4 regions of the Dialister sp. i34-0019-2H8 genome follow, and region 1 is predicted to be linked to each of the others. Evidence: riboswitches for the same ligand, from Rfam matches in the RefSeq annotation. Region 1 holds a riboswitch; each other region holds the start of a gene.

What was found. A riboswitch is a leader RNA that binds a small molecule or an ion and turns the genes downstream of it on or off. The one in region 1 is predicted to bind cobalamin.
Region 2: another riboswitch for cobalamin. It lies ahead of ACGG9R_RS03470 (hypothetical protein); the one in region 1 lies ahead of ACGG9R_RS10690 (TonB-dependent receptor plug domain-containing protein).
Region 3: another riboswitch for cobalamin. It lies ahead of ACGG9R_RS05750 (hypothetical protein); the one in region 1 lies ahead of ACGG9R_RS10690 (TonB-dependent receptor plug domain-containing protein).
Region 4: another riboswitch for cobalamin. It lies ahead of ACGG9R_RS03490 (autotransporter outer membrane beta-barrel domain-containing protein); the one in region 1 lies ahead of ACGG9R_RS10690 (TonB-dependent receptor plug domain-containing protein).

What each region holds. Positions count from the first base shown of each region.
Region 1 covers NZ_BAABYQ010000001.1:2,457,796-2,465,872, reverse strand. Annotated here, with positions in the region: gene uraA (uracil permease) at 15-1,280, opposite strand; gene ACGG9R_RS10695 (ATP-binding protein) at 1,809-3,074, shown strand; gene ACGG9R_RS10690 (TonB-dependent receptor plug domain-containing protein) at 3,173-5,113, opposite strand; cobalamin riboswitch at 5,206-5,389, opposite strand; gene rnhA (ribonuclease HI) at 5,604-6,368, opposite strand; gene ACGG9R_RS10680 (exonuclease domain-containing protein) at 6,478-7,020, opposite strand; gene ACGG9R_RS10675 (hypothetical protein) at 7,118-7,357, opposite strand; gene ACGG9R_RS10670 (iron-containing alcohol dehydrogenase family protein) at 7,832-8,077, shown strand, end outside.
Region 2 covers NZ_BAABYQ010000001.1:840,065-848,141, forward strand. Annotated here, with positions in the region: gene ACGG9R_RS03440 (M20 family metallopeptidase) at 1-711, shown strand, start outside; gene ACGG9R_RS03445 (YfcC family protein) at 1,290-2,690, shown strand; gene ACGG9R_RS03450 (MerR family transcriptional regulator) at 2,779-3,708, opposite strand; gene ACGG9R_RS03455 (hypothetical protein) at 4,040-4,213, shown strand; gene ACGG9R_RS03460 (hypothetical protein) at 4,197-4,910, shown strand; gene ACGG9R_RS03465 (OmpH family outer membrane protein) at 4,991-5,410, shown strand; cobalamin riboswitch at 6,056-6,233, shown strand; gene ACGG9R_RS03470 (hypothetical protein) at 6,460-8,077, shown strand, end outside.
Region 3 covers NZ_BAABYQ010000001.1:1,335,437-1,343,513, reverse strand. Annotated here, with positions in the region: gene ACGG9R_RS05780 (endonuclease MutS2) at 1-252, shown strand, start outside; gene ACGG9R_RS05775 (xanthine phosphoribosyltransferase) at 467-1,066, shown strand; gene ACGG9R_RS05770 (uracil-xanthine permease family protein) at 1,134-2,447, shown strand; gene ACGG9R_RS05765 (hypothetical protein) at 2,746-3,132, shown strand; gene ACGG9R_RS05760 (DegV family protein) at 3,309-4,142, shown strand; gene ACGG9R_RS05755 (DAK2 domain-containing protein) at 4,155-5,759, shown strand; cobalamin riboswitch at 5,975-6,150, shown strand; gene ACGG9R_RS05750 (hypothetical protein) at 6,263-6,619, shown strand; gene ACGG9R_RS05745 (hypothetical protein) at 6,661-7,629, shown strand; gene ahpC (alkyl hydroperoxide reductase subunit C) at 8,062-8,077, shown strand, end outside.
Region 4 covers NZ_BAABYQ010000001.1:861,260-869,336, forward strand. Annotated here, with positions in the region: gene ACGG9R_RS03485 (autotransporter outer membrane beta-barrel domain-containing protein) at 1-1,230, shown strand, start outside; cobalamin riboswitch at 1,459-1,630, shown strand; gene ACGG9R_RS03490 (autotransporter outer membrane beta-barrel domain-containing protein) at 1,764-6,179, shown strand; gene ACGG9R_RS03495 (TonB-dependent receptor) at 6,628-8,077, shown strand, end outside.

The sequences.
Region 1 (8,077 bases):
TTTCCCCTCATTTCTTACTGTTCATTCGAGATATGCATCTTATCGAAGGCGAGGAAGGCGAGCGAAGTGATGATCGCTACGACGGTCGCCAGCCCCATGCCCTTCAGCTGCACCGGCCCAAGGACGATGGTTGCACCGGAGAGGCCGGAGATCATCGTGACTGCGGTCAGGATCAGATTTCTGGACTTCGTATAGTCCACATGCTTTTCGATCAGCATGCGGATACCGGAAGCCGCAATGAAGCCGAAGAGGAGGATGCAGACGCCGCCCATGACCGGAGTCGGGATGCCGTGGATGAGCGCGGCAATCTTTCCGATGAAGGAGAAGAGGATGGCAAAGCAGGCAGCACCGCCGATGACCCAGGTGCTGTAGACGCCCGTCATCGCCATGACGCCCATGTTTTCACCATACGTGGTATTCGGCGTAGAGCCGACGAAGCCGGAGATCATATTCGACAGACCGTCTGCAAAGAGCGAGCGGTGAAGTCCCGGGTCTTTGATGAGGTCGTGTCCGACGATATCGCTCGTGACGAAGAGATGGCCGATATGTTCGGCGAGGACCACGAAGAGCGCCGGAAGGATCATCATGATGGCAGAGAGATTGAAATGCGGCGCATAGAAGGTCGGCAGGGCGAACCATGGCATCTCCTCTACATGCGTGAAGTCTACGACACCCATGAAGACGGAGAGAATATAGCCGGCGATGACACCGATCAGGATCGGGATGATGGAGATGAATCCGCGCCCAAGAACGGTCGCAAGGATGGTGACGATCAAGGTGAACATGGAGATCGTGATGGAAGTCGCTGCGCTCATGCCCTGCGGCTCACCGATGAAGCCGGACATGGTCATGGCGAGCGGTGCCAGTTCGAGCCCGATGATCGCGACGATCGCGCCCATGGCAGCCGGCGGGAAGAGGACATCGATCCAGCCGACGCCGATCTTCTTCACGAGGAGTGCGATGATCATGAAGCAGAGACCGAAGGCGATGAAGCCGCCCTGGGCATCCGCATACGTCATGCCCGCCGTCGCCGTCACCGCCAGCACCGGCGAGATGAAGGCGAAGGACGAGCCGAGGTAGGCAGGGAGCTTCCACTTGCAGATGGTGAGGTAGAGGAGCGTCCCGATGCCGTTCATGAAAAGGCAGGTCGCGGGGTCTACATTCAATAGGAAGGGCACCAGCACCGTGGAGCCAAACATGGCGAAGAGGTGCTGCAGCGAGAGGGGGATGGTGGGGAGGAGCGGGAGCCGCTCCTCGACTTCGATGATTCTTTTGCTCATAAGCGTTCTCCTTTTGGGGAAATAGTGACTAGTGACTAGTGACTGGGGATTAGGAAAATCAGACGGGGAGACTTCTTGCCTTCATGTATCCCCTTTCCCACTTTGGGAACATACGGAAGCGGGATAAGTGGGGGCGAGTCCTGGGGAAACGCTGATTCAGTCTGACAACGATTGAATCAGTGTTTTCCTAGAAAAAAGGAGGCTTTCGAAAAAACGAAAGAGCCTCCTTCCTTTGCCTGACTGTGAATTTTTACCTGTCATATTTTATTCTTTTTGCGAAAGAAAAGCAAGTGGGGAACGTCGGGAGGGAAATTCACAGACTGAAAAGCAGACGCAATATTGCGTCTGCTTTTCAGTCTGTGATTTATATACAGAGTTATGCGTGCGTGGTATAATAATCATGAAAGAGCCGATACATACAGGATAAAAACCTGATTATACATTTCATAATGGGTAATTTCAAAAGATAGATGCACTGAAAATTAGACGTAATATTGCGTCTGATTTTCAGTGAAGAGGAGTGCTACGATGGAGTTCAAACGACAGAAATACATGGATGCGCTGGTGGAGCGCATGCACAATGGCATGATCAAAGTGGTGACCGGGATTCGCAGAAGTGGGAAGTCTTATCTTCTCTTCAATCTCTTTGTCCGTTACCTGATGCAGCAGGGAACGGCGATGGATCATATCCTCACCATGCAGCTCGACCGATGGGATATGCGGCGCTACCGAGATCCCGACATGCTCCTCTCTTGGATTCACGAACGCATGACGGATGAAGGGGACTACTATATCCTTCTCGATGAAGTACAGTTTCTCGATCACTTTGAGGAAGTGCTGAATTCCCTCCTGTATGAGTCACATGTGGATGTGTACGTGACAGGGAGCAATTCGAAATTTCTCTCCAACGACATACTGACTGCCTTCCGCGGGCGCGGGGACGAGATCCATGTCTACCCGCTGGTCTTTTCGGAATTCATGGAGCAGTACGACGGGGATATGTACCACGGTTGGGCTGACTACGCGACCTATGGCGGTCTTCCGCAGGTCGCGTCCATGAAGACAGAGCAGCAAAAGATCACCTACCTGCAGAGCCTCTTCAAGGAAACGTATCTGAAGGACATCCTGGAACGGCATAAGCTCAAATATCCGGAGGGGATGGAAGACCTGGTGAATGTGCTCGCCTCCTCTATCGGTACGCTGATGAATCCGACCAAGATCCTGGCGACCTTCCAGAGCCGCTTCCATTCGAAACTCAGCCTGAATACCATTCGCCAGTACATCGATTTCCTTGAAGAAGCCTTTCTGATACAGAAGGCCGTCCGCTACGATGTGAAGGGCAGAAAATATATCGACACGCCAGTGAAGTACTACTTCGAGGATGTGGGACTCCGAAATGCGCGGCTTGATTTCCGACAGGTAGAGGAAACGCACCTGATGGAGAATATCATTTACAATGAACTGCGTTGCCGCGGCTACCTGGTGGACGTTGGCGTAGTGAATCGGAGAATACTCGATGAAGAGAGTGGGCGGATGCTGAGCCGTCAGCTCGAAGTGGACTTCATCGCGAGTCTGGGAAATAAGCGATACTACATCCAGTCCGCCTTCCACTTGCCGGATGAGGAGAAGCTTCGTCAGGAGAAGGCCTCTCTCCTCGCCCTTTCAGATGGGTTCAAGAAGATCATACTCGTCAAGGATGTCATGCGCCCGCGCCGCGGTGATGACGGGATCCTCATTATGAGCGTCTTTGACTTCCTCCTCTATCCTCATGGGCTGGATGAGGTGTTTGCGTAGGGCAGCGGTTGCGGCGCAACGATGCACAATAAAAGCGATGAGATTTTTGTCTCATCGCTTTTATTGTGTGTGATGCAGTGCTCGCACATGCTTGCTTCTTAGAACTGGAATTGGAGGCCGATCTCGAAGTTGCGGCCGGGAGCGGAGTACCAGTATTGATACTTTGTTGGATCAGCATTCGGGCCGTAGGAGGTGCCGACATCAGTGTAGAACTGGTCAAAGATGTTGTTCACTCTGGCAAAGAGGGTGGCTTCTTTGGTGAACTGGTAGTTGGCAGCAATATCCCATACCCAGTAGCTAGAGTAGTCTTTCATGGTATCCTTTGTCGTGTATCGATCCATGATACCGCGTCCCCATAAGGAGGCAGTCAACTTGCTATTCTGGTAATTGATGCCGATATTAAGTTCATGCTTTGGAATGTTGGCATATACCGTGTTTTTGGTGGAAGAATCTGCGTTAATGTATGTGTAGCCTAAAGTGGCGCTGACATGTTTATTGAATTCTTTCTGCAGAGACAGATTGACGCCATTATTTTTGATTTTCCCAGAGTTTCCATAGTTAAAAGCGGCACTATCCCATCCGATGAGGTTGTCGGCACGCTGGGTGTAAATATTGAGTGTGCCGGTAAGGGTGGAATTGAACTTATGATTGACACCCATTTCTACGGTATAGCCCTTTTCTGGGTCCAAGTTGGGTGCATTTTTGCTCATATAGTACAGTTCAAGGAGTGAAGGCGCTCTAAAGAATTTTTTGTAATTGACATAATAGTTTGTGTTTTCACTGGCCTTGTAGCCAATGGAAAGGCTTGGGGAAGTATTATTTCCGTATTGGCTGTTATGTGTGATACGAATGCCTGGGGTTACATTCCACTTGTCTGTGATGTCCCATTTATCCTGCACATAGAAGGCAGTAGTGGTTACGCTGGCACCTTCTTCCGGAGACTCCTTAGCAGGGGATCCACCACCGTAAGAATATTTATAATGAGGAATCTCATCTTTGTACCAATCGAAGCCACCGATAATTGTTTGGTCGTTTCCTTTATAAGTGAGTTGATCGGAGATACCGGTGGTCTTCATGTGGATATCTGTATAGCCACTTCCATCTGCTATGTTTGTGAGGTTGTTATAGTTATCTTCGATGCGATTTTGATTTCTGTAGATTGAGAACTGATTAGAAACACGATCGCTGATTTTTGCGTTATATTGCAGGCTGATACGGTCATTATCTTTTTTACCGTGATCAGCTTGTGTGCTGGTAGTGCCGCCATCGGGGCGCGTATAGTCTAATTTATATTTTTCATAATTGAAAACGAGATTGGAGTCATTGCCAAAGTCATATCCAAATTTAGTGGAAATTGATTTCGCGTTCAAGTGATTGATGGTATGACGATCCCAGCCGTCCTTGTACGTGCCCTGTAATTCTTTGTGAGCATCTACTGTCCAGAAAAAACCATTGCTGCTACCTTCGTTATAGATACCATACTTTTCTCCATTATAGCTGGCACGGGAGAGATCGAGCTTTGTGTGTACCTGACCGTCTTCTGGCTTTTTTGTGATGATGTTGATGGCACCACCTTGCGCATCACTGCCGTAGAGAGTAGACGCGGCTCCTTTCAATATCTCAATATGGTCGATGGAGTTCATGTTGGTCAAGGTGCCTAAAGCGGTGGTTCTGCTCATAACACCATTGGTGTTGATTCTCATACCATCAACCATGATAACTACATTTTGGCTACCATTGATTGTTAGTGGATTGGTGAAAGAAATCTGGCTAGAGGCATTCTGAGAGCCAAGAGCGACACCGGGTACAGAACGAATAGCTTCGGTCACATCACTATAGTGTTTTGTGGCAATGTCCTTCGCAGTTACGACTGCGACATCCGCATTGGCGTCGATCTTCTTTTCCGGTGTACGGCTCGCAGTAACGACCACCTCATCTAACGAATAAAAATTCGGGGGGGTGCTTTCTGCCTGCACGCTAAAAGCGCCTGTGGTAAGCACAAGAGCTGCCAAAGACGCTGTCAAAATTTTCTGATTCATTTTACTTCCTCCTTTATCCCGTATGGATGGAAACTTGAAAACAACCTGCGCCATCTGCTTCCGGTATACATCGCACCATCCGCAGCGGATCAGTTGTCTTCATCAAAGAGGGCAGTTCTTCTGGCTCGGCGTCCTCGCCTGTCCTCGTCTTCCCGGTTTCCCAGTGACATCGTGAGGAGGGCTCAGCCTTACAGCGGCGGGACCGCGACGGATTTGCGCCGTCTTCTCTTTTTACTTTCAAAGATTTTTTGAAAGACCTTCTTTGATTCAATATAAAAATGCTGTATGTATTATACAGCATTCACGCAGAAAAGGGAAATGAAATTTTAATGATTGAGGGTTCAAGGTTCAAAGGGTTCCGGTGGCGGCTTCGCCGCATTTTAGATGACGGTATTCTCGTATCGTCAGCCTTCCCCTCGAGGGGAAGGTGCCCCGAAGGGGCGGATAGGGTACTGGCGGTATGAAAGAAAGTGGGAAGGAGCGTCCCCAGTCACCATTTCTTGAACTTCATCGCTTCGCCTTTCGCAAGGGTGTCGCACATTTCGTTGTACTTTGTCCCGACATGGCCTTTGACCCATTCGAAGGTGAGGCGGTGGGGCGTCATGACACGGTCCAGGGCTTTCCAGAGGTCCTGATTGGAGACGGGGGTCTTGGCGGCGGTGAGCCAGCCGTTGCGTTTCCAGTTGTAGAGCCAGCGGTTGGTGATGGCTTTCTGCAGGTACTTGCTGTCGGTGTGGAAGGTGATGGTGCGGCGGATGCCGTCATCCAGGAGCTTCAGTGCTTCGTAGGCGGCGCGGAGCTCCATGCGGTTGTTCGTAGAGGCGGGCTCGCCGCCGGAGAGGGTGAGGAGCTCGCTGCCCTCGGCAGTGAGGAAGACGGCGGCAAATCCGCCGGGCCCATTGGGGTTCACGAGGCAGGAGCCGTCGGTGTAGATGATGAGTGTCTCGGGGAGGATGATGCGCTCGGTCTTGCCGTCGTAGGAGATGCAGCTGATGTCCATGGGTTCGGCGTAGGCGGGGTATTTCTTCTCGAGTGTTTCGATCGTTGGTGCGGGCTTTCTGGGGATGGCCGCATGGACTGCGGCTTTCGGCGGCGGGGCGATGGGCTTGCCGTACCAGGCCTCCGCTTCGGCTTGGGTGGCAAAGCCTTTGTAGATGGCTCCGGGAAATCCGGTGACTTCTTTCTGGCAGTCGCTCCAGCTGTAGTAGACGCCCGCATGGTGTCCGCGCTTGACGACGTAGTATTTCTTGGGCATGGGGTTCCTTTCGGGGAAATGGAGAGCGGGGGCAAGGGGAGGTGTGCCGCGCCCTTTTTCGTTTCATGAAAATGCGGCGCTCTGTGAAGGGGCGCCGCTCGATGATCTCTTATTCTATGCAGATGCTTCCGTCTTCGACCATTTTCCAGAAGCAGTAGAGGGTGGCTTTCGTATCAGCGAGGCTGTCGTGCCAGCCTTCCTCGGAGTAGCCGTAGTATTTCGCGCAGGTGATGAGTTTCTGGTATTTATATTTTCCCGGATAGCGGCTGCTCGGCTCGCCATAGGTCTTGGCGAAAGGCTTCATGAGGTCCATGTAGCGGACTTTGGAACGGCTCGGGATGTAGATGCCGTTTTGAATGAGCATCTTCTGGTCGTAGGGGAGGTTGTAGCCGGAGATGATCTTGGCGGCGTGGAGGATTTTCTCGATGCCCAATTTCCTCTCGCTGATGAGGGGCTTGCCTGCGACCATGGCAGGGGAGATGTGATTCACCGCTTCGGCGCTGGGCCAGCAGGTGGCGCGTGCAGGGCGGAAATATTCGTTCATCACGATCTCGCCCAGTCCGTTTACGATGGAGAGCTGCAGGATCTCGGCTGATGGGCCGAAGCCGGTGGTCTCGGTGTCCAGGACGAGGATGTCTTCTTTCTTGATCATAGTAAGACGCTTTCATTGATAATCATGGGATGCGTGGCGGGGGCAGGAATGGTGCGTGCTGCGCGCACGCGGTCTAAAAGGCGCGATCACCGGGTCTCTATTCTTCCCACGAGGTTTCTTTTTTATAGGCGCCGCCGTCAGCGATGTCTTGCTTTCTGCTGTGGCGGAACTTGCGGTTCAGGGTGGTGCGGATCTTTTTCTTGTCGCCTTTTTTGCCGGTGAGGCTTTCTGTCTCGTAGTCTTCGTCCCACTGCTTTTCGAATTTTTCTTTGCCGTACATTTTACGGGCGTACTGGTTCAGCCGGCTTTCCGGGGTCACTTTCTGCGGTCGTTTCATAGTGCTTCCTTCCCTTTAGAGATATGTCCCTATGGTATCATTATTGGGCGATGAATGCTAGGGGCAATGTGGTCAGGTCGTGGGGCGCGCCTTGAAGCTTGAAAGCAGGGATGAGCAGCTAGGGATTAGACTAGGAGATTGGGAGACATCAGATATCAGACTTCTATCCTTCAGCCTTTGGGCATCGCCCTTTATAAAATCGACGCGGAGCGGCGCTCGGGTGCTTTCGTTAGTAGTGATTTGTGTAAAAACGTTTTTCATCTGCATCATCTGCCTTTCATACCGCCAGTACCCTATCCGCCCCTTCGGGGCACCTTCCCCTCGAGGGGAAGGCTGACGATACGGGAATACCGTCATCTAAAATGCGGCGAAGCCGCCACTGGAATCCTTGCCTCCTCTCTTGCATCTCTCGCGCTTCCTGCTTATAATAGTTCACATAAAATTTTACCTATGAGTATAAAGGAAGGAACTCCTATGAAAAGTACATTTTTCCCTCATTTCACGATCGGGGTCGATGCATATGATGCCATCCCGGATATCTGCCTGGACTATGGCAAGACGGCGGTCATTGTGGGCGGTGAGAAGTCGAGAGCGGCAGCGGAGCCGCTGATCCGCAAGGCGATCGAAGGGAAGATCGAGCTTCTCGGCAGCTTCCAGTACGGGGATGACGCGACTTTTGAAAATGCAGAGGCGCTGACGAGGATCCCGGAGATCCGCAAG
Region 2 (8,077 bases), 1.6 Mb from region 1:
ATCGCAGACCAGATCCTGAAAGACGAAGCGAAGGGGGCGCTGTGCTGCTTCAATATGGAAAGCGGACGCCTTGATCACTGCATGACCGTAGGCCGTAAGGGCTGCCTTGACTGCCACATCACGGTGCGCGGCGTCGCAGCCCATGCGGGAAATGACTATTTAAAAGGCAGAAACGCCATCGTCGAAATGGCCCAGAAGCTGCCGCTCCTTCAGGCACTCACCATCTTTGAGGAAGGTCTCACGGTCAGCGTAGGGACGATCAAGGGCGGCACCGTCTCGAATGCGGTCCCTGACTACTGCTACGCCGAGCTTGATGTGCGCTACAAGAAACAGAAGCATATGGACTATGTGAAGGAAAAGATGCGGGAGATCTGCGATAAAACCTTCATCGAAGGCACTACAACAACGATCGAATTTGTCGCGCCTATGCCTCCTTTCGAAGAAACGAAAGCCAATCATCAGCTGCTCTCTCATATCAATCGCGTCGCGAAAGACTGCGGCTATGAGCCCTTTGGCGCGATCTACGTCGGTGGCGGTTCGGATGCCTCCTATATCTCCAGTATGGGCGTGCCCACCGTCTGCTCCATGAGTGCAGAAGGCAGCGGCGCACATACCATGGAAGAAAAAGCCTCCGTCGAGAGCTTCTATTCCCGTTGGATCATTGCCCTCGCATCCATCATGGAAATCGATCAGTATGCGGGGGATCAGTGACTAGTGGCTAGGGACTAGTGACTGGGGATGAGGGTCTAGGCTCCCCTCTCAGCTGCGTAATGCTATTAAGTTAAGCGGCAGAACGTTCTTGGCTCCCCATCGGGGGAGCTGCCCGGAGGGCTGAGGGGGCAGCACTACGGTATATTGGGCATTGTTCGATGGCCGCTAGCATGCCCCTATTGCCTTCGGCACTTTCCCCGAAGGGGAAGCAAGTCATTACGGCACTGACAATTTCCTTAACTTAACAGCATTACTCAGATGCGTAGGCCCTTGGAGAAGGGCCGCGCCAAAGGCGCAGGATAGAGTGCCTCAAAGGGGCACCTCTCAATGAAGCGGAACGAAAGTGCATGTGCGATAAAGCTACACCCGTATCGGCATCTCCTCCTTGTAGAACGGTTAGCGCGCTAAGTGTGCTATTTTATCACTGCTTCAGGGGGACGTCTTACGCTTATTTCAATATTCCGCGGTGCTTCTAATCTTTATGCGCCGCACCTTCCCCTCAGAACCTATTGCCCCTTTTTCCTATCATGCCCCTCTGCGTTTCACAGCAAACCAAGACAACAGGAGAATCATATCTAATGAAAGATCAAGTGAAAGCATTCAAAGCACCCAGCCCGATCATCATACTGGTGTGCGTCATCGTATTCTGCGCCATTGCGAGCTACATCATCCCCGCGGGCGTTTATGACCGAGTCAAGGACGTTCAGACCGGAAAAATGGTCGTCGACCCGTCTACCTTCCACTATGTAGCGCAGAAACCGACAGGATTTCTCGATTTCTTCACTTCTATCAATAAAGGATTCAAGGGCGGTATCAGCATCATCGCCTTCCTCTTCATGGTGGGCGGCTCTCTCAATATCCTTGCCAAGACCGGTGCCATCGTGGCAGGGCTCAGCGCTCTCGTTGAAAAGCTGAAGAATCGGAGCGTCCTTCTGATCCCCGTCCTCATGACCACGCTTGCCACCTTCTCGACACTCGCCGGATGCAACGAGGAATACCTCGCCTTCACGCCTCTCGTCGTGAGCGTCGCACTCGCACTCGGCTTCGACTCCTTGACCGCGCTTGGCATGCTCTTCTGCTCGGTCGCAGCCGGTTATGGTGCCGGATGCACCCAGCCATTCTCCGTCGGCGTCGCACAGGGCATCGCGGGCGTTCCGATCTTCTCCGGCCTGCCATACCGTATGGGTATCTTTGTCTTGCTCCTCGTGCTGAACATTTCTTATGTCATGTACCACGCGCGCAAGGTGAAGAAAGACCCTAAGAGCAGCCCGGTCTATGAGATCGACCTGCTGAAACGAGACAAGATCGATCTTTCTACCGCAGAAAAACTCTCCACACGGCAGGCCATTTGCCTTGGGCTCCTTGGTCTGAACTTCGTTTGCATCATCGTCGGTGTGCTGAAATTTGATTTCTATATGAATGAAATCTCTGCGATCTTCCTCATCATGGGCATCCTCTCCGGTATCATCTGCCGCCTGCACCCGAATGACATCTGTGATGCCTTCCTCGAAGGCTGCAAGGGCATGATGCTCCCCTGTCTCGCTGTTGCGATGTGTAAGGCAGCCACCATCCTTTTGGATAATGCCAAGGTCATGGATACCATCATCTACTACCTCGCCGGCATGCTTGACATCTTCCCATCCTCCATTATCGCCTTCGGTATGTTCATCATCCAAGACTGCTTCAATCTTCTCGTCCCCTCCAGCTCCGGACAGGCGGCCATCTCCATGCCGATCATGGCACCGCTCGCTGACATCGTCGGCCTCACCAGACAGACCGCTGTCTTCGCCTTCACCTTCGGCGATGCCTTCACGAACTGTATTACCCCGGCCTCCGGTGCCACCATGTCCTACCTCGCCATGGCAAACGTCCCCTACAAAAAATGGGCGCGCTTCATCCTCCCTCTCATCGGTATGTGGTGGATCGTCGCCTTCTGCTTCCTCACCTACGCGACCGCCATTCACTTGGGGCCGGTGTGAGCAGGAAACGAATTTCATAATATGAGTAGCCCCCTTCTCCAAGGGAGAACGTGTTTTTCTGCTTTCTCATGAAGTAAAGAACCATATGTCATAATATGAGACCATAATAAAATCCCTCTATAGAAACAGCTCTATAGAGGGATTTTATTATGATTACATATCGAGTTATTTCAATTTCGGGGGGGGGCAAATCTTTGACCTTTACACTGAGCGAATTGACATATTCATCCGGATCCTTTGTCGCCCAGTAACTGATGATGGGGAAGAGAAAGACATCACCATCGGGCACGAGATGATTTATCTTCATGAAAGCCGTCAGTTTTTCATAAGCCTCTTCTGCGTGGAGAAAGTACGCGCCCTTCGTCAGAATGGATAAATACAGCCCTGAGGGACGTATATAATTACATGCAAGGAGCGAACCCTCCTCACCGGACTGTGTCACGATAGCGGAAGAATGCTTGAAATTTTTCGAGAAAAAATCCTCCTCACGGATGACCCAGCCCGTCGGGTGGTCCTTGCAGAAGGAATGGGCGAAGGCTTCATGCACATGCTGGGCGCGTATCGCGATGGCATCGAACCCTCCGCGGTGCACTTCTGGGATTGGTGTCAAATACATGCGGCAGTCCGGATAACATTGCAGGAGCACTCGATTGAGTTCCATATGCTGACTGGATTCCAGTGTTTTTCGGTAGCAGGAAATGGCAGCGAGAAGCTGCTGAGTCTCCGACAGAGTTTGTTTACACAGCGATTCCCGCTCCTTCAGAATGCCGAGGATCTTATCACGCGAGCGATGCTCCAGAAACTCCTTGATGTGAGGGACAGAGATATCCAGTTTTCTCAGGAATAATATGATCTCCAGTGTCAGATACTGCGGCATCGCATAGTAACGATATCCGTTTTTAGCCACAAATTCTGGCGTAAGCAGCCCCATCTTATCGTAGTAAAACATCGTCTGCTTCGGAATCCCGAAGAGCTTGGCCAGCTCGCCAGCCGTATAATACTCTTTTTTATCGCTCATGCACTCACCTTTTAGATTTCATTACCGTATGACATTCATATACTTAATGATAACACAATAGTCGATGATATGAAAATAAAGATTGATTTCCCTGACATGAGAGGGGAATGGGTAAATTTTAAGAATGGGCTTGCTATTTGCATCCTTTCGTGCTACAATGACGGCATCAAGAGGTGAAAGCCCTTGAACCAACTGAAGAGGGAAGCAGAGCCTACGGGCTATTGCGCTGAATTCGGTGAGAATCCGAAACTGAGACCCAGCCGTGAAGGAAATTCATTTCCAAGTCGGATGCCGCCTGTTTCCAACATCCAAGAGCAAATCTGCGGGAGTCGTGTCTGCTTTCGTAGACTGGGTGCTGGTCACAGTCTCAGTCTACGCAGAAGTAGAAATCGATCCGCAGTTTTTTATTGCGGAAAACGAATGGATTTTCAAAGGCCTTGATCTATTTCTGATTTCTACTGCCTTCCTCTTTGTGAAAAGGAGAGCCAATGATGAAAAAAATTAAGGATGAAATCGCACGTATCGAAGGCGCGAAAGGAAACGTCGTCCTCGTGAACAAGAAATCCTATCTCTCTCTCCTGAAAGAGCTTTCCGTCCTGCGATTCAAAGTACACAGGGCGGAGAACTGGGAAACCCCCGCGGCAGTCGTTTCCCTTGTAAGACATGGTTATATGTATCAATACTGGTATCCGGAGAACAAACCGGCACAAAACAAAGGAGAACATAAAATGGCAGAACAGAAAAAAACCGAAGCAGTCGAAGTCAAAGTCGCAGCCGAAAAGGTAGCCGCTTTCCAGAAATATCTCGAAGAAAACAAGATCAGCGGATTTGGTCTGCAGGACTTCCAGAATGACGTTCATGCACAGGCATTCCGCAGCAACCTTCAGGTCGAAGGAACAAACCTGCCCTTCATGATCCTCTTAGACGACAGCGTATACACCATGCTCCAGGTCCAGGTCGCAGCCGGCCTTGCACAGGGCGACAAGAGAGAAAAGATCTGTTCCTTCCTGAATGACCTGAACGAACAGTACCGTATGCTGAAGTTCAGTGCTGACGCTGCTGGCAACGTCCTCCTCACCTGCTGCATCCCGGCTGGTGTACCGCACTTCGAACCGGCCCTCGTCATCGCTATCCTGAACCAGATCCAGGGCCTCCTCACTGCGACCTATCCGGAAATCATGAAACATCTCTGGGAAAAATAACAGGCATGCTGATTGGGTGATAGAGCTTTTGATTTCGATCGCTAACTGTCATCCGTTATCCAAGAAAGAAGGTAATTCTTATGAATATGAAAAAACTCGCCGTCGCCGGAGCGATGCTCCTCGCTGGCACCTTTGGCGCCATGGGGATGGCTGATGCAGCCACCGGCATCGTCAATGTGAATGTCGTCCTCTCCGGCAACGCCGCTTTCCAGAAAGCAGGAAAGACCGTAGCAGCAGAACAGCAGAAGCTGCAGAAGGAATACAACGAAAAATCCAAAGGCATGAACGATGCCGACAAGAAAGCCTTGGAACAGAAACTGAACCAGCAGCTCGCCCAGAAGGAAAATGAAGTCATGAAACCGATCCAGGACAACTTCAAGGCCGCTGTAGAAAAAGCAGCCAAAGCCAAGAAGATCGACACCGTCGTCGTCCCGGGCGGCATCATCTACGGCACCATCTCCGCTGACCTCACCGAAGATGTGAAAGCGAATATGAAATAAGGCGGCAGACAGTGCAGGCAATACCGCTTTGTGGTATGACCTCATAGCAGGTCAGCAGGTTCGGTAGGCTCCTTGGACGTGACGCACGAAAGCCGCTTTTCCCTCCTTCCTCTGGAAGGAGGTGGCGCGAAGCGCCGGAGGTTGGCCCCGCAATATGTAAGCTTAAAAGCAAGAATGGGTGACTGGTGAGTGAAATGCCAGCTCATGGCTTCTCCACCATCTATACTCTGCGGCGCTTTTCTATTTTATGCGCCGGACCACTCCTGTTGAACCTTCTGAACCCATAGAACCTTCTGAACCTTTTTCGCACGCAATCAAAGAGCGGCACGTACCGTGGAAAACCGTTTAAAGCTTACGCAGTTTTCGGGGCGATGCAGGGAGAGCACTTGTGATTTTCCCCTCCCAAGTGTTTCCTGCCTCGTCCCCTATGTAGAGCTTTCCCCTCTACATATCACTCCTTTTTCTCCTCTCTCTTTTTTCTTGAAAAAGCCCCTACAGATGTCAGCCTGACATCTGTAGGGGGCTTTTCATGTAGGATAATCTGATTGAATCAGTGCTTCCTTAAAGAAGTATCTTGAAATTGAAGGATTCTAAGATACTTCTTTAAGGAATTTATAAAATTTCAAAAATATTTCTTGACCGTATGACTATCATACAGAGTATCATGCATGTAAATCATAAAGGGAAACGAATGGGGAATACTGGTGAGAATCCAGAGCTGTCCTGCAACCGTATGGGGAAAAGAAGCAGTGTTACGTCTCTCACAAAGAGCTGCTTCTTTGAGGAACTCAGTCGGAGTGCCATGAAATTTCTTATATCCTATAAGAGTAAGCGATAAATCTTGCTTTTATGTGCAAAGACCTGCGAGGTATGGGTTGGATATCTTTTGCTACTTTTTAGTGTGTCAAAAGAATGTTCCAATTCGTACTTGGCAGTTTTTTATTTTCTTGAGATACGGAATATAGAGGTCATTGGATGTCAGGGTCACACCGATCCTGGATGAAGAATGAGCATCGTAAAGCGTGTCTCGCCAGAAAGGAGAACGGAAAATGCAAAGAAAGTGGGTAAAACGGATGATATTGGCGACCCTGTTTTTGGGAGGGGGCGCATTATTTCCTGCCGGGCAGCAGGCGCTGGCACAGGACGCAACGGCTACTACAGGCCGCTCCTATGCGGTTCTGATGGGAGACGAGGATGTGACGCTGAGCGGCTATAAAACATCCAATGTCTATCTTTGGAAGCATGAGAAGGAGGCTCCTGATCAGTTGATCGGCGGGTCTGTGACGGTATCCAGTGCTGGCTTACAGAATTCAGGTGATAAGGCAAGGATCACGCTGGTCACTGATAGTGATGGGTTAAATCTGTCCAATGACGCCCAGGTGAAACAGGTGCTGGGTGCTCTGGCAGATAAATTGACATACACCGCATATACCAAGGGCGAAAAGAATCTGGAAGGTACCGCAGAAATTTATGAAGGCTTGACCTTTGCTTCTGCTTCCAAGAAATTGTCTGCTCTGGATTTTGATGAAACTACGGGCAAGGCAAAATTGGCTGGAGAGGTCAAGACCCCGTATTCCGGCGTCTTAGGTGTTGATGATGAATATGAAAAACGAGGCATCAAACAGGCCGATGGGACATATCGTTTTCAGGAAGATGCGGTGATTCACCCAGGCTTCAACATCACAAAGGATGATAATTACCTGAGAGATTTTGCCTCTGTAATGATTGGCAAAGATACCACCATTGATATGACAGGTCATAATCTGGATGTCATCATGCATGGCAATATTTATAATGGCGGTGGTTTTACCAATCGTGCGGCAGCTTTGTATGTACCGGGAAGTGCAACTTTAACCATTAACAATCCGGGACAGATCCGTCTGGATACGGATTCTGACTATTACTACTATGCTGATATTGGTGCTATGACGGAAAATAGCCATGTGGTCATTCACAATGATGACGATCCAGACCATGCTGTAGTGATGCGCGTTACGACCCCGCTTAAAGGATATGAAATGAATGTGACTGCGCTGAAAACAATGGCAGGAACCATTGACATAGATGGATTGGTGGATATTTACACCAATGGCGGTTGGGCGACCAATGCTGCCTCGGGGCGTATTTCTGTCGGTGGTGGTACTATTGTGACGCAGGCCTATAATAGTGTCACTGCTCGAAGCGGGGGCGTGATGAACGTCAATGTATCGGGGACTGTAGAAAAGGGATTGACGCCAGGAAATCATACGGTCAATATCACGGCGAAAGGAGCCACTGATTGGGATAGGAACAGTTATGCTGCTTTGGCTTCCATGGGAGCCTGGGTGGGCGCAGACACCAATGCTACGGTGAATGCGGCATTGACGACGGCGGATTCTACTTTGTACGGAACAATACAGGAAGCGGTCAATACCAAAGATACGGATGTGGATGGTGTTCGCCTGTTCCTGCAGAATGGGGCAAAGTGGACCAATACAGGGTCTTCTTCTATGCGTCATCTGTATGGGGGTAAAGATGCGGCACATGTCGGGTATATCGATATGTCAAAGCCAGCAAACTCCAACGTAAATTCTGATCTGACGATTGCCAATTACACCGGAAATACAGTGATTTATTATAGCCAGAACAGAGGAAAAATCCAGGGAGGAAATATTCATATCGGTTATG
Region 3 (8,077 bases), 1.1 Mb from region 1:
AGTGTTCGTACCGTTCATACCACACTCAATGTCATCGGGAAAACAGTCGATGAGGCTGTCCCTGAAGTAGATCGTTTTCTGAATGAATGTTTCATGGCAGGCGTTTCGCCGGTGCAGATTATTCATGGCAAAGGGACCGGCGCACTGCGTCAGGGGATCCAGGAGTATCTTCGTACGCTGAATTTCGTAAAGGAATTCCATGAAGCTGACTATAGAAATGGGGGCGCGGGCGTGACAGAGGTCTTCTTCTGACGGTAGACTGTAAGGCAAAGCGGATATGATTTTCTCTTCATGGAAGCGTCAACAAACATAAAAAAGGAGGAAGCCTACCCTTCATTTCTGATACCCCAAAAACGAGCCTCTCCGGCTCGTTTTTTGCGTTAAATTTTGCACTAGGTAAAGGAACGTGATAAAATAGGTAAAATATTTTTGTCAGCACGGTTCAGCTTGGCAGACCGTGAGTGAAATGAGGAGGAGTATCGTGGGCGAACTCAATTTACTGCAGAAGAAAATTATGAAAGACGGCGTCATCAAAGCGGGGAATGTACTCAAGGTCGACAGCTTTCTGAACCATCAGATCGATGTCCCTTTCATTAGTGAACTGGGGAAGGAGTTCAAGAAACTTTTTGGTGACCGCCAGGTGGATAAGATCCTGACCATCGAAGCGTCCGGTATCGGCATTGCCTGTCTCACTGCAGTATATTTCGGTGTTCCGGTCCTCTTTGCCAAAAAGTCGGCAGGCAGCAATATGGATAAGGATGTCTATGCGACCGAAGTGAAGTCCTTCACACATAATAAAGTGAATCATGTCGTAGCCTCCAAGAAATATCTGAATGCCGGTGAACACATCCTCATTATGGATGATTTTCTGGCAAACGGCTGCGCTGTGCAGGGGCTGATCGACCTTGTCAAACAGGCCGGCGGCATCGTAGAAGGTGTCGGTATCTGTATCGAGAAAGGATTTCAGGGCGGCGGTGATGAGCTCCGTGCTTCCGGCATTGATGTGAAATCGTTGGCTATTATCGAAAAGATGGATGCAGAAACAGGCACGATTACTTTTAGATAATGCGCAAAGATGCAAAGCAGTGAATTTATGTAGGGAGTCCAATAATTATTATAGTTAGGAGTGTATTGTGGAAAAAGATCCGATTTATGAAACCAATGGGAAAATCACAATCAGAAAAGCGGTTCCTTTCGGACTGCAGCATGTACTTGCCATGTTCGTGGCCAATATCGCGCCGATCCTCATCGTAGCCGGTGCTGTCAAAATGGATCCGGCGGAGTCGGCGGCACTCGTGCAGTCTGCGATGATCGTAGCCGGCATCGGCTCTCTTCTCCAGCTTTTCCCGATCTGGCGTTTTGGCAGCGGTCTGCCGATCATCATGGGGATCAGCTTCACCTTCGTTTCCGTGGCCTGCATCATCGGTACCAAGTATGGCTATGGTGCAGTCCTTGGTGCTGCGCTCATTGGCGGTATATTGGAAGGTATCCTTGGCCTTGGCGCCTCCTGGTGGAGGAAATTTATCCCGCCGATCGTGTCTGCGTCCGTCGTGACGGCCATCGGTTTCTCCCTGCTTCCCATCGGGGCAAATTCTTTTGGCGGCGGCTTTGGCAATCCAAATTTTGGCGCCCAGAATTACCTGATCGTCGGCACCATCACGCTTGTCGCCTGCCTTGCGTGGAATCTTAAAGCACACTCTTTCTATAAGCAGCTTTCCGTCCTCTTCGGGCTTGTCGTCGGCTATATCGCCGCGTACTGCTTCGGCATGGTCGATCTGTCTCGTCTGACGGAAGTCCCGCTCATTTCCCTTCCCGGGATCATGCCGATCTCGCTTGAATTCCATGGAGATGCCATTTTCTCCTTCTTCCTGATTTTCCTCGTCTCCGCAACAGAAACGCTGGGGGATACCAGTGCTCTTGCTATGATGGGGTATGGCCGCCAGGCGACGAGCCGTGAAGTTTCTGGCTCCATCGCGGTCGATGGCTTCGTAAGCTCACTGTCTTCCCTTTTCGGCTGCATGCCGATCACATCCTTCAGCCAGAATGTCGGTCTTGTCGCTATGACCAAGGTCGTAAACCGTAAGGCTATCGGATGCGGTGCGGCACTTATGATTTTGGCAGGCATTATCCCCGGCCTTGGCGTCATCCTGGCGTCCCTTCCGGATGCCGTTCTCGGCGGCTGCACGCTCATGATGTTCGGCTCTATCGTTGTTTCCGGTGTCCGTATGCTCGGAGAATGCGGTTACTCGCAGAGAAATATGAGCATCGCTGCCCTCTCTCTCAGCATTGGTCTCGGTTTCACACAGACCCCGCAGATTTTCCATATCTTCCCGGAACTCTTCCGCAGTGTTTTTGCGGAAAACTGTGTGGCTGTGGTCTTTGTTGTCGCTGTTATTCTGAACCTCGTATTCCCTAAAGAAGAAAAGAAAAATCTGATTGTAGAATGATCGAATTTAGAAAAGCCGCCCGGTCTTTGAGGCCAGGCGGCTTTTTGCGGGGGCGAAAGGCCCATTCGTACCTTCTCTGGTTCAACTTTTTTTCAAACGCACCCTTCTGTTTTACAGGTGTATTCTCATTTAAAATCAAACATAAAAAATGTTTAGATATACTATAGCAGGGTTCCTTGAAAATGTACCGATTTCCTTGAGAATATCAGTACAAAATGGTGCAAAAAACTTGACCAAAATCGGCTTGGGCGATATAGTTAAATACAGTGGATAAATATAAAATCGAATAGGTGATAAAATGTTTAATTTACCAGAAAAATATGTCATGATTGACGGCTTCAAGATTCCTGCAGACAAAGGCGAAGAGTACAAGCGTCTTCGCGACAGCATGGCGAAGGAAGCAGATAAGTTTTTCCATACCTTCTGTGAAGAAGTGAAGAAGCAGAAGCTGGTGGACATCCTTGGCGAAGGCATCGTCGGCTATTCTTCGACCGGTGAAATGCTGGCAAGAATTTCCCTCGATCCTTTTGAGCTGTCTGCGCTGAATGTAGCAAAACAGAGAAAAAAGCTGCATGAATATATGCTTGCGACCAATGGTTACGATGATGATGACTACCAGCAGCTCCTGAAGGAATTCAAGGAACGTCAGGCGGAAAGAAAAGTAGCCAAAGAGAAAAAAGCGTAATGCGTTTCAGGGCATCCATGCATTTGACCGGCATGGATATGTTTGATATGAGAAATGGCATTTTGATCTTGCGGAAAGACGCGGATCGACATGTCACTTCGGCCATGATGCGCTCTTACAGAAGCCTCTCAGCTCTTAACCGCTAACATAATAACAATAGGAAGGAACATACTGCTATGATTCATTTGATTCTGGACAGTACCTCCGGCGTTGGTGCAGATTTTCTAGCCCTTCACCCGAATGTACACTGTATTTCCCTGACCATTGAAATGGGAGAGAATTACGTACCGGAAAGCGAGGCAACCATTAAGGCTGTCATCGATTATTCCGAAGCGACGAAGAAATCGGTACCTACGAGCCAGCCGAGTACCGGCGATTTTTTGAAGCTGTTCTCCGATATTCCTGCCGAAGACCCGATCATTGTGCTCTGCATTTGCTCCACCATCAGCGGCACGTACAACGGGGCGCTTTTGGCTGCCCGACAGTCGGGACGCAAGAATATCACGGTCATCAATACGAGAACGACGGCGATCGGCATGATCCATCTGCTGGAGGATGGTCTGGATATGATCGAGAAGGGGCTTTCCTATGAGGAAATCGCGAAAGCGCTCGAAGAAGCCTCGATGCGGACGGGACTCACCGTTGCGCTCGATACCATTGACTATCTGAAGCGCGGAGGACGCATCGGGAAGGCTGCTGGCCTCATTGGAAGCATTCTCAAAATCAAGCCGGTGATTTACCTGAATGAAAACAATGAAGTAGATGCTTTAGGGAAGGTGCGCACGACAAAAAAAGCAAATGCGCTCATGATCGATTATCTGAAAAAGCAGGAGCCGCTCAAGAGACTCGGCATCGTACACATCGAAAATGAAGCCGGAGCGAAGGTGCTCTATGACAAAGCGAAGGAAATGTATCCGGACATGGACATTACACTCACGACGGCGACCCCGGTTCTGACAGCCTATCTGGGTCCTGGGCTTACTGGATTCATTTTTGAAAGAGCCAAATAAATGGGGGAGAGAATGATGTATACCGTTATTGATGGGAATTGTTTCAAAAATATGCTGGTAGGAGCGTATCAGCTTTTCCAGAAGAAATATGAAATTATCAATCAGCTGAATGTTTTCCCCGTGCCGGATGGCGATACAGGGAATAACATGCTGAATACCTTGAAGTCCATGTACAGCATGATTGCGGAAGTCAGCCCGGAAGAGCCGGTTGGCATCATCGCTGAGAAAGCTTCTGCTGGTGCTATCATGGGGGCACGCGGAAATTCTGGTGTCATCCTTTCGCAGATCATTCATGGCATCAGCCGTGGCCTGCATGGCAAGAAGACTGCCTCCTGCGGACAGATGAGCAAGGCTTTCCAGTACGGTATCCTGTATGCATATCGTGCTGTCACCAAGCCGGTGGAGGGCACCATCCTTTCCGTAGCTCGCGGCATTGCGAAAGGGACACATGATGTATACCGCGTGGAAACGGATTTCAGCAAAATTTTGGAAGCATCTATCGATGCGGGAGAAGAAGCACTCGCTAAGACGCCGGAGCAGCTGCAGATTTTAAAAGATGCGAATGTTGTTGATGCTGGTGGTCAGGGACTGATCTTCTTTTTGATGGGTTGTCTGAATGGTCTGACCGGAAAAGTCGAGGATATCGAAGTCGATGTGAAGCCGGTCATCAGCCGTCTGGAAGCAAAAGGAGAGTCTTTCTCCATTGAGTATCCCTACTGCACGGAATTCATCATCAGCCCATGCAAAGTAAGTGCTCGTGAAGTTCGCCAGAAGCTTTCTTCCTGGGGGGAATCTATGATCGTCGCTGCGGGCGATAATCTGGTGAAGGTCCACATCCACGCCCAGCGTCCGGGCCATGTCCTGGACATGGCAGCGGACTGGGGTACGCTCCATGACATCAAGTGTGATAACATGGTCGACCAATTTCATAGAAATAAAGAAAAGCAGCAGAAGATGGAAAAGAAACCGCTTGGTGTCCTGACCGTGGTCTCTGGAGAAGGCTGGACAGAGCTTTTCGAAAAATCAGGCTGTGATGTTGTCTCCGGCGGCCAGTCCATGAATCCATCCGTGCAGGAACTCTCGGCAGGTATGGAAAATGGACAGTATGAGAAATATATCATCCTGCCAAATAACAAAAACATCATTCTTGCTGCGCAGCAGCTGAAGAAAATGCTTGGTGAAAAAGTCCATATCGTACCATCCACGAACCCGATGGAAGGGCTGGCAGCTGCTATGGTTTTTGATGGTAAGGCCACTATCGCGGAAAATCTTGATGCCATGGCCGATCGTCTTTCAGACATCAGGAGCGGTATGATCACGACCGCTGTACGTGACAGCATCGTCGGTGAATCCACCATTCACAAGGACGACTTCATGGGTCTTGTCAAAGGTTGTGAAGTCATCTCTGTACCGGAGCTTTCCGACTGCTTCATGCAGGTACTTGGTGAACTTATTGATGAAGATACCGAGATCGTCACCATTTACTTCGGAAAAGACCTTTCGGAAGAAGACTGTCAGAAAGAGATCGAGAAGGCAGAAAAAGCCTACCCGAATGTCACCTTTGAAATGTACGAAGGCGACCAGCCGCTGTATCCGATGTTTATCGCAGCAGAATAAGGAACATGAAAAGCAGAGCGAGAGCTCTGCTTTTTTTTTATGGGAATGATGAGGTTCTTTACACAAACACCGAATACATCTGACGCTGCGATTGAATCAGCGTTTCTTCAGGTTATCAGGATTTGAAGGGATAACGCACAGCCATCGAAAAGTACGCATCGGCTGCTTATGTCGGCCCTCCAGCATCATAGGACAATAAAATCTCTTGACATTAGTGGGAAATAAGAATATCCTATGAAAAGGTTAGTGAGTGATATTTACAGGGGAATCCGGTGAGACTCCGGAACTGTTCCGCAACTGTATAGGGAGTTTTCTCATGGCAATTCCTTCGCACGGACATGGGAGAGCAGGGAACCAAGTCAGAGCGCCTGAAAGATGTAGTCCGATCGTAAGCCATCGAGAGAGTGGCCGCAGGATCTTGGGATGGAGAAGTCCATCCTGACTTCGTGCGGCTTTTTTAGGTGTTACAGCGATGAATTTCTCATTTTTAAGGAGGAATGAAAATGAAAAAGAAAATGGGTGCCTTTATTTTATGCTTCGCCCTTCTTGGTGCGGGATGCGTCTTTGCAGAGGAGGAGAAGACGAGCCCGGAGGTCGATCCGGCAGCGACACAGATGACAGAGGCATATCCATCTCCGGATGCCATCCTTCCGCCAGTGCCTGTACCGCCGGAGAAGGGGATCCAGGATGTAGCCGCTTTTCAAAAATATGCAGAAGAGGTGGATCTGTATGTGAAAGCCTGCCAGCACTACATTGACGGAGCGACAAATGGTGCGAATGCCATCATAGAAGCCAGAAATAAAGCTGTAAAAAAGGCACAGGAAGCGGTAGATGTGTACAATCGCTTTTTTGATAAATAATAAACTGTTCCAGTCAGATACATAGAAAAGGATATACTCCGATGAAACAACTGATCAGCTACTATCGTATGCCGGGTGACCGGGAGGAGGAGATCTCGCGTCTTATCCATGCGGAAGGTCTGGATGGGGTGGAAAACCTCATATATGGCAGTCAGGCGGGGAGTCCGCCATTTTTGCAAATCACCGTGGGAACGCATCTCAGGTACTGGCCCTATTGGATGGATTTCTATGAAGGGAATAAGGATCGTCTGTTTGAAATTTTTACAAATCAGGATAATATACGCCAAATGTATGGCGCAGAGGATAGAGAAGGCTGGATACAGGTCATCCGTGCGAATATCCGTGCAGCACTGGCTGAGAAGCCCCGCTATTTGGTCTGGCATGTGCAGGAGAGTACGCCTGAAGAGGCCTTTTCCTGGCGCTTCCGCCATACCGATGAAGAAGTTCTGGCAGCGACGGCAGAGCTCTATCAGTCTTTCCGCGATCTGATCCCGGACGGGGTATTCATTCTCTTTGAAAATATCTTCTGGCCGGGGCTTTACCGGCTTGAACCAGAGAAGGTGGAATACTTTTTCACAAGACTGGATGATCCCGCTCATACAGGCCTTATGTTTGACAGCGGACATTTCATGATCACGAATCCGGATCTGAAAAGCGAAAAAGAGGCCGCGCTCTATATCAGGGAATGCATGAAGCGGCTGGGGAAAATGAGAGCGCTCGTGAAAGGTATTCATCTCTCCTGCTCTCTTTCCGGAGCATATATCCGCCAGTTCAGGCGAGAAATGCCGGTTCCGCTGACGAATCAGGTCATGATGCGTCATATATGTTCTTTGGATCATCATGATCCGTTTCGTACGAGAGCCGCCAGAGAGATCGTCGAGGCCATCGAGCCGGACTATGTGACGCATGAACTTTTCGGGAATACGTTCACCGAAGCGGTAGTGAAGGCACGAAAGCAGGCGTTACTGGTGACAGGGGCAAGGGAAACGCAAGTATATCACAGCGTTTGACTTCACAGGCATTTTAAGGAAACACTGATTAAATCGTTGTCAGATTTTACTCTTGAATTTTTATGCATAGCGAGGAATAACCTAACGAGAATAGCGAGCTATTTAAGGAAGGCTATGACGAAGCTATGTATAAAAATTCTTGTAGAATTTGACTCTGCGATTTAATCAGCGTTTCCTTAGGCAAAGCATAAAACCAAACAGTAATTTCCTCGGCATTCTCCTAAATCTGTGAGGCATAGAATTATTTTTCTTTGTCATTTTCCTGTAGTCCCCTTAAACTGGTAAAAATACCTGAAATCGAAAATTTTCAAAATACTATATTGACATTTTTCGAATAACCCGCTATAATACATTCAGAAAGTTAAATATGCTTCGTGAGGGTTCGATACGAATCCTGTACGAGAGAGTATTTCTTATAAGGAGGAATCCCAAATGTCTCTCAACGGTA
Region 4 (8,077 bases), 1.6 Mb from region 1:
GATACCCTGCTGAAAACCTTCAAGAATCTGGCAAATAAACTCTACTACACTGAAAAAGTAGAAGACAAGGCAGATACTGCTGAGGTAAAGGCTGGGATGCTGGCAGGTGAAGGAGATGTTGTGACAGATACCACGCTGAATTTGGCTGATCATCTGAAAGGCACAGTAGGTATTAACGAAGGGCTGACCAATACCTCTGCTACTGTCAAACTGGCAGATATTATCTTCCAGAAAGATCATCAGGGTCAGGGAACCATCAAGATGGATCCATCGTCAATCAAGACGGGAGATAAATCGAACATCATCTACGGTGATAAAGAAACTGCGATGATGCGTGGTGCAAAGAGCGCAATGACCACCTCCATGCTCTCCTGGAGAAGCGATATGACAGATATGACCAGCCGCGTCGGTGATCTTCACTATGGCGCTGAGGATGGTATCTGGGCAAGAACCTTTGGCGGCAAAGTCAAGTACGACAAAGACAATGCAAAAGTGACGAACAGCTTCTGGGGAGCGCAGATCGGTGCGGACAAACTGCAGAAGAATGGCTGGCATGTCGGCGGTGCCTTCGACTACAATAAGGGCGATGCCAAGTATGACAAGGGCGGTGAAGGAGATCCGAAGCTCTATACCTTCTCCCTCTATGGCAGCAAACTCTTTGATGATGGGCAGTATCTGGATGTCGTAGCGAAAGTCGGACATACCAGCAATGACTATACGGTGTACAATGACAGCGGGTACAAGCTCGATGGGGATTACAGCGCGACTGGTTACGGTATTTCGGCAGAATACGGCAAGCGGTTTGGTGGTGAGAAAGGATTTATTGAACCACAGGTACAGCTGACACTTTCGCGCCTTGGCAGTGCAGACTATGATGCCGTCAGCAACTATGCGGGGGGCAAGAAGATGCACGTCAGCCAGGACGGCATGACCAGCTGCATCGGTCGTCTGGGCGTCGCTGCAGGAAAGGCTACAGATAAAGGCAACTTCTATCTGAAGGCCAGCCTGCTTCATGAATTCAGCGGGAAGACAACGAGCACCTTCAGTGCAGAAGGAGAAGCTACTTCCAGCGTTGATCAGGACTTCGGCGATACTTGGGCAGAGCTTGCTCTTGGCGGCACCTACAGACTGTCGCCATCCAGCATGCTCTATGCGGATGTCACGAAGAGCTTTGGCGGTGATTATGAAGTACAGTGGAAGGCCAATGTGGGTGTACGCTTCACCTTCTGATGCTTTTGATTTCGATAGCTCATCTCTGATCGTATAACAAAAAACTCGTGAATCGTAATGAGATTCACGAGTTTTTTTATATTAAGTTGCATTAGTTGTTGGAATCAAATAACCAGCAACTTACAACAATCAACAATTACTCATCCGCTATCTTATCAGTTGAAAAAGTGAATGAGAAGCTACTGCATTAAAGATTTTCAAATGTTTTTAATTTTCTCGTTGACTGTATGATAATCATACGGAATATCATTTCCTTAATGAAATGGTATGGGGAATGCTGGTGTAAATCCAGAACTGTCCTGCAACCGTATGGGGAGAAGGTTCATTGCACGTCTTTCACAAAGAAATGAATTCATCGAGGAACTAAGTCGGAGTGCCATGCTTTTTCGTAACTATCACATCATGATGGTGTTCAAAGATCTGCGAGGTATGGGTCGGATAGAGTGATATTTCTTTTGTGATGCTCAAAATCCGGTCTATACTTGGTAGCTTTTTTATTTAATCAGTATATCTGAGAGAGGAGTGCATGATTTATGAAAAAGGAAATGAAAAATTGGCTTCGCAGTAGCATTGTTTTGGCTTTGGCGGCGGGTGCCTTGGTCGGAGGTTCGTCTGTGCAGGCGGCTAATACGTATGATATGACCCAGGGGGAGTTTCTGACCAATGGACTCAATTATACGACTACGAACACGTACCAAGATAGGGATACATTGATTTATAAATGGGATGCACAAAACAAGAAAATCATTGGGGGAAATGTTAGCGTTGGTCAAGATGTCTTGAATTCATCTTATGATGGTGTCAATGTGAATCTGGTGATTGATGCATCAGATTTGTCGAGTATGAGCAACGATGATGTCAAAGAAGCTATGACGCAGTTGGCCTCTAAAATTAAAAATTATGCAGAGACTAACCGATATAGGCTGACTGCCTATGTACAAGTACGAGAAGGATTGACCGCTTCTTCCAAGGTTCTTCGTTCTTATCAGTTGGAATACAAAACTCCTGGTTGGGGTGATCCAGATCAAGAAATCAAACCAGATGCAAATGTCGGAGATCTAGCGGAGGGTGTCTTTGCCACTCCTATTATCAATGGCGCAGCAGGCAGTGAATATGAATTTGATGAAAATGGGGTTTGGCGATATAAAGGCTTTAGAGGAGCAGTGGATGTTAATTTTACTACTCCCGCTACAGATAATGTGTATGCGGCTATTCGTACAGATGGGAAAGATACAGGAATTTCAAATCTGACGGAAAATAGTTCGTTCAATTCTACTTTACAGATGAATGCAGATGCGTCTTCTTTAGCTGATTCCAAAGCTTACTTGGCGTATAGTGGGACAGGAAATCAGGTCAGCGTGATTGCTGATGAATTGAATGCTACGGTCAAAGGGACGGAAGCAACTGGGATTTATGCAGGGCATGAAAATGGTGATACCACGAGTAAGGTAGTGGTTAATGGTGGCATTAATCTGACATTGGATGGTAAGAAAACTACTGGTGTTGAAGCAGGAAAGAATGGGGAAGTCTCCTTATTAACTGGTCAGAAGATTTATAATAGAACCAATACTGTTAGTATTGAATCACCCAATGGTCATGCCGTATATGCACATGACGGAGGCAAGGTTACTTTAGATGCTGTGAAAGTCAAGAAAGCAGATAAATCTGTCATTTGCGCAGAAAAAGGTGGCAACATCACATTGGGCATTGTAAGTGGATTAACAGATGAATCGATTAGTACAGATGACGATGCAGGTAGTCAGGTCTCTTTATCTGTGGATGGAAATTACACAGGGCAAGTGAAGGGGAATGTCAATGTAGCCTTTACTAAGGGTTCTACTTATAAGGCAGATAATGATAGCATTGGCACTGTGACTTTGAATGGTTCCACATGGGATGGTTCCTTGTTGCGTGATAATGGATCAGTATCGATCAACTCTAACGGTCAGTGGAATATGGGAGAAACTGGTCGAGGTATCAAATTATCTGCTTTGACCGGCGGTAAAACGACAGCCAGTCGTGGCTATGTGAAGATGGGCAGTGATAATCTTCACATCGGTACTTACAGTGGAAATGGCACATTTATTTATGATCATGATGCTTCTGATCCGACGAAGATTCTTGGTGGGAACATTACTATTGAAGAATCTAAACCACTAAGTCTTTCTAGCACTGATTTGGGGGATAAGGGTGATTCTACAGCAGAGGGGACTTCCGCGTCTACAATTGCTATTGCGACCGATAGTGCCGGTATCGATACCACGGATAATGCTTTAGTTGAAAAAGTGCTGGATAATTTGGCAAGTAAATTGGCTTATCTGAACTATACTAAAGGAGAACGCAACTTGAGTGGTACCGTAGAATTATTGGAAGGACTGACCAGTAGTTCTGTGACCAAGCATTTTGCCAATCTGACTTTTGATGAAAAGACTGGCCAGGCAAAACGGGATTCGGAAGTCTATCATCCCTATGTCACCTATATCACTGGGGACGCTTCTATCGATACGGCCTATGCAGACGCTTACAATGCAGATACCAATACCTATGATTTCAATCAAGATGTATTTATTCGAGAAGCAAAGTCTACAGATTCCGTTTATCCAGGTAGTTTGTATTATGGATTGATTACCAATTATGGGACGGAATATGAAAAGCCAAGCAAAGGTTTTGGCATGTGGAAGAGTGCTAAACCAGATGATGGTCCTTCTTATACCATTGATCTTCACGGAAATAATTTGACTGTTGATTTGGAAGCATTCCCTGAAGCGAAGACGACAGGGAGCCAGCCGATGTGGACTACAGCCGCTATCATGGCAGCTCGTGAAGGAACCATTAAGATTACTAATCCAGGGGAAGTTCATTTGACTTGCAATGCTAATTACTATTATGGTAGTGCCATCCGTGCTTCTACTAGTGCTGGCACTACCAATGGTGCTCATGTGGTCATTGAAAATGATCAAGGAAACTTGAAAGACCATATCGTATACCTTCGTGGTGGCATTGATACACCAGGGTATCAGCTTGATTATCGTACTATTGAGACTTACGGGAATGCTAAAGCTAAGGATATAACACAAGAAAACTCGGTATACATCAAAGGCCTCGTAGACATTGAAGCAGATAAGCATGCGGCTGTTTTTGCACGAGGCGGTTGGATTCGTCTGGGTGGTGGTCGTATTTCTGTGGATAATTACGATGCGCTTTGGACGGCAGGTAAGGGTCGCATTGATATCAATATGCTGGTCGATGATGATGGCACTGTGAAAGGTGCTGGCAGTAATGATTTTGTACTGAAGGGTAATGCAGTGACCGTTACTCCTTACTATGGGAAGAATGGGACATTGAATTTGGCCTTTACCACAGCAAACTCCAGGTTTGATGGGGAAACTGGAGGTACCGGTGAACAGAATCTCTATGTACAAAATGGAGCGGTTTGGAACAATACACCAGAATCGTATAACATCTGGAGTTCCGGTGAAGTTGTAAAATCAGATCTAGCAAGTATTGCTACCCATTTATACGGGGGACAAGATGCAGCGCATACAGGTTACCTGATTCAGGACAGTGCGAAAGATTTAACAATTAAGAATTATAGTGGCTTTATGAAAGCCTATATAGCACGGGATGAATCCAAATCTGCAGGTGAAGATGGAACTGATGCAACTAGCCAGTTTAGTCAAAAAGGAAATATTATTATCGAAAAAGCGGATCAGACAGATGGACAGAATGCAGATTTCACTTTATTGACAAGTCAGGAAGGCATTGACACTTCCAATAAAGAAGAAGTACTTTCAGTAATGAAGGACTTGGCTGGCAAGCTGATCTATAAGGAAGCCACTGACAGTGAAAATCCGGCAGTTCATCTCAATGGACATGTAGGCTTGGCAGAAGGACTGATTGCTGGTTCAGTAGAAACGAGATTGGCTGATTTGACGTTTGATGGGACGTCCGATGGAACGGGTAGTGTCGTGGATAGTACCTATCAGATTCCGAAGAATTATCCGGCTATCCTGTATGGACCTAAAGAAACTGCTATGATGCGTGGCGCTAAATCTGCCATGGCTTCTACAGCTATGATTTGGCGGGCTATCAATAATGACGTGGAACGCCGGCTGGGCGATTTACGTGTAGGCAATGCTGAAAAGGAAAATGGTATGTGGGCTAAAGTGGGCGCTGGGCGTATGTCTTACGACGAAGGAACCACAGATTTCCGTACCCGCTTTAATGAATATCATATCGGTTATGATCATGCCGTAGGCAATGCAGGATGGAGAGCTGGTGCTTCTGTCAGCTACATCGACGGGAAGAGTACCTATGAAAAGGGGACTGGTGATAATGATGTAACCAATTTCCATGTATATGCTACAAAGACCATGCAAAATGGGGCTTACTTGGATATCATTGGCAGAGTTAGCCATGCCAAGAATAAGTATCATATTATGAACGATGCAGGGAATAAACTGGACGGCGATTATGGAACCAATGGATATGGTCTATCTGCAGAATATGGGAAACGGTTTGTCAAAGATAGTGGATTCTATGTAGAACCACAAGCAGAACTGACTTGGGGTAGATTATCTGGCAAATCTTATGATGCTGCTAGTGATTATGGCGGAGGCCGTGCATTGCATGTCGATCAGGATGATTTTAATAGTTTGATTGGACGTATCGGTGTTGGATTTGGTTTAGTGAAAGAACGAAGCAGCATCTATGCAAAACTTTCGCTTCTCCATGAATTCCAAGGTGGTTTTGATACACAGTATACGGCAAAAGGTGAACCTTCTAATGCGACACATATGGACTTTGATGGTACTTGGGTATCTGCTATGTTTGGCGGTACATACCAGCTGGGAGACAGAGCCAATTTCTATGGGTATCTGGAAAAGACTTATGGTGGCGATTTAAAGACCGATTGGCGCTATAATGTAGGACTTCGTTTTACCTTTTAATAGGAGCTAGAAGCCAAGACTAGGGAAACACTGGTAATGATTAAATCATTGTTTCTCTGGTATGTGTGACTGCTATTTTAGGAGAATAAAGAGCTGTGAATTTGAAAGGAAATTCATGGCTCTTTTTTCTTTATGAGGAAGGGGAGAGTCCTTCACATAGAAGCAGGTGTGATTAGGCAAAATCCTGCACACAATTATTGCCTGTTCGTTGTTGGAGCCTTGATAACCATAAATAGGGGGCTTGACTATATGATAGTCATACGGTTGATACTAAATAAGAATACAAAGTATAAAAGGATAGGCGGCACATTTTATTTCATGCCCCATATTCATTGAGCAAGAGGGCAAAATGAAAGGACTAGAGAAAATGAAGAAATGGAATTCATCTTGGCGTAGGGAGTCCAAGAAATCTTACCTAACAATTGGCTTACTGCTAGGAATGATCTCTATGGGACAAATGTCTGTGTCCGCTAACGAACCAGAACAGGCGGAAGGACCCATATTTACATTGCAAGGGATTACTGTAGAGGCTAAAAGGCCAGATTGGGAAGCAAAGCTTTCTCCGGGGACTGTCACCGTGATTCGCCCTCAGGATTTCAAAGGGGAGCAGAAGACGCTACCGGATATGCTGAAGACGGTGCCTGGGGTACACGTGCGCGAGGTGAACGGGCACGGGCAGTATACGACGGTCACGGTGCGAGGTTCTACCGCGGCACAGGTCGGTGTCTTCATGGATGGGATACTGACAAACCTCGGGGGCGATGCGGCTGTCGATATCTCCACCATTCCGGTCAAGAATGTAGAGCGCATTGAAGTGTATCGCGGTTATGTGCCGGCACGCTTCGGAGGAACTTTTATCGGCGGTGTGATCAATATCGTGACCAAGAAACCGGATAAACCCGGAATTTCTGCAGAAGTGGGAAAGAGCTCCTATGGCGGGAAGAGTCTCTCCATGGAGTATACGGCACCTGCGGGCAGCGGTACTTTGCTGGTGGCAGGAAATTATGAGTCAAGTGATAACGATTTTTCCTATACCAATTATGCGGCGGAAAGAAATATACCGGAAGTGCAGAATGCACTATCTGGGTTTCAGAATCAGGTAGCGAATTTCAATCGCGACTGTATTGATTACTTGACTTCCACCAAAAATCAGCAGGGGCAGGAAAAAGTGCCTATTATTTCTTTGTCGCCTGAGGAAGTTGATCACTTCAAAAATAATACGGATGATTGGTTGAACTTCGTCAGAGGGACAGGCGAAAACAGCTTGGCAGGAAAGATAGAAAAGAATGCATTCGCGAATGCGATGCAAGAGGATGCACTGACCTTCAAAGATAAAATTGCCTCTACCGTTGTAAATGGTAAGACTTTACAGGAATTATTCACAAACGAATACGGAGAAGAATGGTGGTGGGGGGAAGCCAGCCGGGAGTGGAAAGAAGGTCATGGTGATTTTATAACGCCTGAAATCAAGCAGGAGATTGTACGAAATTATGTCGATCAAACGGTAGGAGACACTATCGCCAATGAAAAGTTGAATACGGACCCGGAAACCAGCAAGAGTTTAGAAGGATATAAGAAGAAGGTCGAAGAATATAAGAAGAAATTGAAAGAAGCGAAAGATGGGAAACGTTGGCGTAAGTACAATGATTATAAAAATAGCAGCGCATTAGTGAAGTGGCAGAACCAGAACTGGATGGTCAAAGGTTCCTGGAATCAGATCGACCGGCATTTACCGGACGGATTGTGGGGGGGATCGGCTGCAGATGCCATCATCCATAATGGGGTTGATTTGAGAGATGTTTATTTCTATGACAGTCGGAGGCAAAAATTAACCAATACAGAGCTGATGCTACAGAATCGGAACCAGAATGGTCGGTTAGAATGGGGCTGGACGGCGG